Regions from separate parts of the Azospirillum fermentarium genome, predicted to be linked through region 1. Evidence: predicted binding sites of a transcription regulator. Region 1 holds the regulator's gene; the other holds the start of a gene.
The links. Region 1 encodes HrcA, which represses chaperone genes, less so after heat shock. Its sites were predicted from a motif close to GTTAGCACTCNCCNNNGGNGAGTGCTAAC; they were not measured.
Positions count from the first base shown of each region.

Region 2: groES (co-chaperone GroES) is a predicted target of HrcA. The motif match lies at 1,694-1,722, and genes of this name have one in related genera.

Region 1 covers NZ_JAOQNH010000001.1:203,385-206,797, reverse strand. The annotation lists gene M2352_RS01065 (sodium-dependent bicarbonate transport family permease) at 1-363, opposite strand, end outside; gene hrcA (heat-inducible transcriptional repressor HrcA) at 649-1,683, shown strand; gene grpE (nucleotide exchange factor GrpE) at 1,785-2,408, shown strand; gene M2352_RS01050 (response regulator) at 2,611-2,976, shown strand; gene M2352_RS01045 (PRC-barrel domain-containing protein) at 3,066-3,413, opposite strand, start outside.
Region 2 covers NZ_JAOQNH010000001.1:310,486-313,898, forward strand. The annotation lists gene groL (chaperonin GroEL) at 1-1,267, opposite strand, end outside; gene groES (co-chaperone GroES) at 1,343-1,633, opposite strand; gene htpG (molecular chaperone HtpG) at 1,993-3,413, shown strand, end outside.

The DNA of each region.
Region 1 (3,413 bases):
GAAGCCGATCCCCTGGCTTTCCAGCATCCGGGTGGCGGTGACGAAGGTGACCAGACTGACCGATCCGTAATGGGCGGCGATGGCCGCGGCGTTGACCCGGTCCACCCCGGCCAGCCGCCGGAGCAGGGCGAAGCCCAGAAGCGGCATGGTGAAGCTGAGGGCTGCCGCCGTCGCCAGCAGCGGTGCCGCCATCCCGGCATCGGAACCGGACAGGGCCGCACCCCCCTTCAGCCCGATGGCCACCAGCAGATAGGCGGCCAGCGTCTTGCCGAACCCGTCGGGAACGGGAATGCGCGCCCCGGCGAGCGCGATGGCGCCCCCCAGGGCGAAGAACAGAATCGGGGCGGAAAACAGAGCATTCATGGCGTGCATCCTCGGGCGGAGATCGGACGCGACCATAGGACCGGCGGTGATTTTGGTAAAATTGATATATTGCGGCTCATTCATTGAATTTTTCAATGCATGGAGCATTTTTGACGGTCGTCAAAGCTGACATTCCGTTGTTTCGCGCTGTGCCGCTCCCCGCCGCCGGCACCATGTCCGGGGCGGGCTGCCACCGGCACGCCGGTATCATTGATTCATTCCCCCCGCCTGCTTAAATTCAGAAGCGCCGCAACCACGACTGCATCAGGACCGATCCTCACGCCGATGATTACCGAGCTGAACCAGCGGTCGCGCGAGGTCTTCCGGCAGATTGTCGATGCCTATATGGCATCGGGGGAGCCGGTGGGGTCGCGCACCATCTCCCGCCGGCTGGGCATGAGCCTGTCGGCGGCGACCATCCGCAACGTCATGGCCGACCTGGAGGAGCAGGGGCTGCTCTATGCCCCCCACACCTCCGCCGGCCGCATCCCGACCGAGGCGGGCCTGCGCCTGTTCGTCAACGGCCTGCTGGAGGTGGGTGCGCTGGGCGAGGACGAGCGCGGCACCATCGAGGCGAAATGCGCCGCCTCGGGCCGCTCGCTGACCGACGTGCTGAACGAGGCCACGACCATGCTGTCGGGCCTGTCCCACTGTGCCGGCCTGGTGCTGGCGCCCAAGACCGACCGCCCGCTCAAGCACATCGAATTCGTGTCGCTGGGGCCGGGGCGGGCGCTGGTGGTGCTGGTGAACGAGGACGGGCTGGTGGAGAACCGGGTGGTGGAGGTGCCCATCGGCCTTCCCGGATCGACGCTGCAGATGGCCAGCAACTACCTCACCTCCCGCCTCGTCGGGCGCACGCTGGACGAGGCGCGGCAGGAGGTGCTGCGGGAGATCGACGACCAGCGCACCGAACTGGACGAGGTGTCCCGGCGGGTGGTGGAAGCGGGGCTGGCCACCTGGGCCGGCAACCGCCAGGACGGCCAGCTGATCGTGCGCGGTCAGGCCCGCCTGCTGGAGGACGTCACGGCCCTGTCGGACCTGGAACGGGTCCGGTCCCTGTTCGAAACCCTGGAAACGAAAGAGGCGATGCTGCGCCTACTGGACGCCACCGGCAACGGCGACGGCGTGCAGATCTTCATCGGGGCGGAGAACGTGCTGTTCAACCATTCCGGCTGTTCCCTGGTGATCTCCCCCTTCCAGAACAGCCGCGATCAGGTGATCGGCGCCATTGGCGTTCTGGGGCCGACGCGGATCAACTATGCCCGCATCATCCCGCTGGTCGATTACACGGCCAAGGTGATCGGGCGGCTGATCGGGTGACCCCGGCCCGCGCCGGCCCTCCACCTCACCGGTTGACAGGCGGCGCAACCTTTTCAATAAGCGACATCACGCAACGCACGGATAAGAGACGAGACGCGGACATGAGCGATCCCAACACCCGGCCCGACTTCGACGCCGACACCGCGGCGGGCGCCGCCCCGGCGGACACCGCCGCCGAACCGGCAGCCGAGGCTGCGCCCGACGCCGCCGCCCCGGCCGATTCCGAACAGGTGGCCAAGCTGGAAGCGGAAATCGCCCGGCTGAAGGACCAGCTTCTGCGGTCGGCGGCGGACATGGAAAACACCCGCCGCCGCGCCCAGCGCGACCGCGAGGACGCCATCAAGTACGCCGTCGCCGGTTTCGCCAAGGAACTGCTGCCGGTGGCCGACAACCTGCGCCGCGCGCTGGAGGCCGTGCCGGCGGACGGGCGCGAGAAGGACGAGATCCTGAAAAGCCTGGCCGTGGGCGTGGAGGCGACCGAGCGCCAGCTCCTCGCCGCCTTCGACCGCGGCGGCATCAAGAAGCTGGAGCCGCTGAACGAGGTGTTCGACCCGAACTTCCATCAGGTGATGTTCGAGATCGAAAACACCGGCAAGCCCGCCGGCACGGTGGTGCAGGTGCTCCAGGCCGGCTACACCCTGAACGGGCGCCTGCTGCGCGAAGCCATGGTCGGCGTCGCCAAGGCCGGCCCCGACGCGGCCCAGCACATCGACACCAAGGCCTGAGGCCGCAGGGGCCGTGTGCCGTCCGGCCGCCCCGTGGCGAATTGCCGCGGGGCGGTTCCGGGCGGGCGGGAATGGCCGCATTGCCGGTATTCTGCTTGTGTGCCGCCGGCAACCGGTGTGTGATGCCGTTCCTTTTTAATGCAATGCAACATCGCCGGCTTGGCCCGACACCCTTCCGGCGGCTTTGACAGGAACCGTACCCGTGCCGAAGACCATCCTGACCGTCGATGATTCCAAGACCATCCGCGACATGGTGAGCTTCACGCTCAAGAAAGCCGGTTACGATGTGGCCGAGGCGGGGGACGGCAATGCCGGCATGGCGCTCATCAACCGGCAGAAATTCGACTGCATCATCACCGACCTGAACATGCCGGGCATGGACGGTCTGGCCTTCACCCGCGCGGTGCGCGGCAGCGTGACCAACCGCGCGACGCCGATCCTGCTGCTGACCACCGAAAGCGACCCGTCCAAGAAGCAGGCGGGCCGCGAGGCCGGAGCCACCGGCTGGCTGGTGAAGCCCTTCAACCCCGACAAGCTGGTGGAAACCGTCCGCAAGGTCTGCCCCTGAAGGCCGCCGGACGGCGGCAGCGCCTGAAGAAAAGGCCGCATCCCGACGGATGCGGCCTTTTTTCATGGTTCGCCCGAACCGGGCTCCCCTCACTGCGGTGCCGGCGTGGCCGGGGCCGCGGGGGTGGCGGAGTTGGTGGCCGGGGCGCCGCTCTTGGATTCACGGCCCAAAGACACGGTCGTGTCGTCGTAATCGAAATCCTGCATGGCCTGGAGCTGTTCCTTGGTCATGCCGTCGATGATGATGCGGTCGCCTTCGGTGCGCATCAGGGCGACGTCGATGGGCGCCTGCTTGGTGCCCAGGCCCAGGAAGCCGCCGTGGTCGATGATGGCCACCGTCGCCTCGCGGGTGCTGGAGTCGAGGATCACGTCCGCCACCTCGCCCAGCTTGTCGCCGTTGGGGGCGTAGACGTCGCGCCCGATCAGGTCTTCCAGGCT
Region 2 (3,413 bases), 110 kb from region 1:
AGGCGTACAGCAGCGCGGTGCCGCCACCGGCGACGATGCCTTCTTCCACCGCGGCGCGGGTGGCGTGCATGGCGTCGTCAACGCGGTCCTTGCGTTCCTTCACCTCGATCTCGGTCGCACCGCCGACGCGGATGACCGCGACGCCGCCGGCCAGCTTGGCCAGACGTTCCTGCAGCTTTTCACGGTCGTAGTCCGAGGAGGTTTCCTCGACCTGCGCACGGATCTGGCCGCAACGGGCTTCGATGTCTTCCTTCGAACCGGCGCCGTCCACGACGGTGGTGGTCTCCTTGGAGATCACGACCTTCTTGGCGGTGCCCAGCATGTCGATGGTGACGTTTTCGAGCTTGATGCCCAGGTCTTCGGAGATGACCTGGCCGCCGGTCAGGATGGCCATGTCTTCCAGCATCGCCTTGCGGCGGTCGCCGAAGCCCGGAGCCTTCACCGCCGCGACCTTCAGGCCGCCGCGCAGCTTGTTGACCACCAGGGTGGCCAGCGCTTCGCCTTCGACGTCTTCAGCGATGATCAGCAGCGGCTTGCCCGACTGCACGACGGTTTCGAGAACCGGCAGCAGAGCCTGGAGGCCCGACAGCTTCTTCTCGTGCAGCAGGATGAACGGGCTTTCCAGCTCGCAGATCATCTTGTCGGCGTTGGTGATGAAGTACGGCGACAGGTAGCCGCGGTCGAACTGCATCCCTTCCACGACGTCCAGTTCGGTTTCCAGGCTCTTGGCCTCTTCCACCGTGATGACGCCTTCGTTGCCGACCTTTTCCATGGCCTGGGCGATCATCTTGCCGATTTCGGCTTCGCCGTTGGCGGAGATGGTGCCGACCTGGGCCACTTCGTCGTTGGTGGTGATCTTCTTGGCGCGCGACTTGATGTCGGCGACGACGGCTTCGACCGCCAGGTCGATGCCGCGCTTCAGATCCATCGGGTTCATGCCGGCGGCCACGGCCTTCACGCCCTCGCGGACGATGGCCTGGGCCAGCACGGTGGCGGTGGTGGTGCCGTCACCGGCCAGATCGTTGGTCTTCGAGGCGACCTCGCGGACCATCTGGGCGCCCATGTTCTCGAACTTGTCGGCCAGTTCGATTTCCTTGGCGACCGACACACCGTCCTTGGTGATGCGCGGAGCGCCGAAGGACTTTTCGATCACGACGTTGCGGCCCTTGGGACCCAGGGTCACCTTGACCGCATCGGCCAGGATATCCACGCCGCGCAGCATCTTTTCGCGGGCGACGGCGGAGAACTTGACTTCCTTGGCAGCCATTGTCTCGTTTTCCTTAAATCGTAAAATTGGGACGCAAAGATGCGAAGAGCATCAGCAGGCAACAGAGAGCTTAAATCAGCCCTCGATGATGCCCATGATGTCCGATTCCTTCATGATGAGGAAATCTTCGCCGTCGATCTTCACTTCGGTGCCGGACCACTTGCCGAACAGAACGCGGTCACCGGCCTTCACGTCCAGAGCGACGACCTTGCCCGCTTCGTCGCGCGCGCCCGGACCCACCGCGATGACCTGCCCTTCCTGGGGCTTTTCCTTCGCGGTGTCGGGGATGATGATCCCGCCCTTGCTCTTGGTGTCGGACTCAAGGCGCTTGACGACGACGCGGTCGTGCAGCGGACGGAACTTCATGGTGGTAGCCTCCTCGAACTCAAAAGACGATTGAGGTTTGATTCTGGAACCGGGGATCGTGTTAGCACTCCCTCCCGGCGAGTGCCAAACAGCTAATCGAGAGGCCATCGGGATTCAAGAGGGGATTTGCGCATTTTTTGCCGCCAGCGGCTGCCCACACCGCGGGAGGCGGGATAACATATTGATAAAATACAATATTTTTCCAAAAGCGCCGCCTACGGATGCGGCAGAATTTCACACGAACGTCATTCGGGGCGGGGAGGCGCCATGCCTCTTGCACTTCGCCGCGCATTTCCACATATGTGCGGCCATTCCCGATTCAAAATTCCCTTTCACACACAAAAGAAGATGGTGATCCCATGACCGAGGAACGGCTCAGCTTCCAGGCCGAGGTCAGCCGCCTGCTCGATATCGTCGCCCATTCGCTGTACAGCGAAAAGGAAGTGTTCCTGCGCGAGCTGGTCTCCAACGCCTCCGACGCCTGCGACAAGCTGCGCTACGCAGCGTTGACCCAGCCGGAGCTGTCCGCCGACGATCCGGCGCTGAAGGTGCGCCTGCTGGTGGACACGGACGCCCGCACGCTGACCGTCGCCGACAACGGCATCGGCATGAACCGCGAGGATCTGGTGGAGAACCTGGGCACCATCGCCCGCTCCGGCACCGCCGCGTTCATGAAGCAGCTTTCCGGCGACGGCAAGAAGGACGTGAACCTGATCGGCCAGTTCGGCGTGGGCTTCTATTCCGCCTTCATGGCCGCCGACCGGGTGACGGTGCTGACCCGCCGCGCCGGGGAAGCGCAGGGCTGGCGCTGGGAGTCCGACGGCAAGGGCGAATTCACCATCGCCGAGGCCGCGGACCTGCCCCGCGGCACCCGCGTGATCCTGCACCTGCGCGACGGCGACGACGAGTATCTGGAGGAAAGCCGCCTCAGCGGCATCATCCGCAAATACTCCGACCACATCGCCATCCCGATCCTGTTCGGTGACGGCGACGAGGCCAAGGCGCTGAACAGCGCGTCGGCCCTGTGGGTGCGGTCCAAGTCGGACGTCACGCCCGAGCAGTACAAGGAATTCTACCACCACGTCGGCCACAGCTTCGACGACCCGTGGCTGACGCTGCACTGGCGTGCCGAAGGGGCCATCGAATACACGAACCTGCTGTTCGTGCCGTCGATGAAGCCGTTCGACCTGTTCGACCCCAAGCGCGCCCACCGGGTGAAGCTGTACGTCAAGCGGGTGTTCATCACCGAAGGGGCCGAGGGGCTGATTCCGCCCTATCTGCGCTTCCTGAAAGGCGTGGTGGACAGCGAGGATCTGCCGCTGAACATCAGCCGCGAGATGCTCCAGCACAACCCGATGCTGGCCAAGATCCGCGCCGGCATCACCCGCCGCGTCCTGGGCGACCTGAACAAGAAGGCCCGCGACGAGGACGCCAAGACCGAGTACGAAACCTTCTGGACCAACTTCGGCGCCGTGCTGAAAGAAGGTCTGTACGAAGATTACGAGCACCGCGACGAGTTGCTGAAGCTGCTGCGCTTCCGCACCACCGCCGGCGACGGGCTGGTGTCGCTGGAAGAGTATGTGGGCCGGATGAAGGAAGGCCAGGAGGCCATCTACACCATCGCCGGCGACGACGTGGACAGCCTGATGAAGAGCCCGCAACTGGAAGGCTTCCGCGCCAAGGGCATCGAGGTGCTGCTGCTGACCGACCCGGTTGACGAATTCTGGGTGCCGTCGGTGGGCAGCTATCAGGACAAGCCGTTCAAGTCGGTCACCCGCGG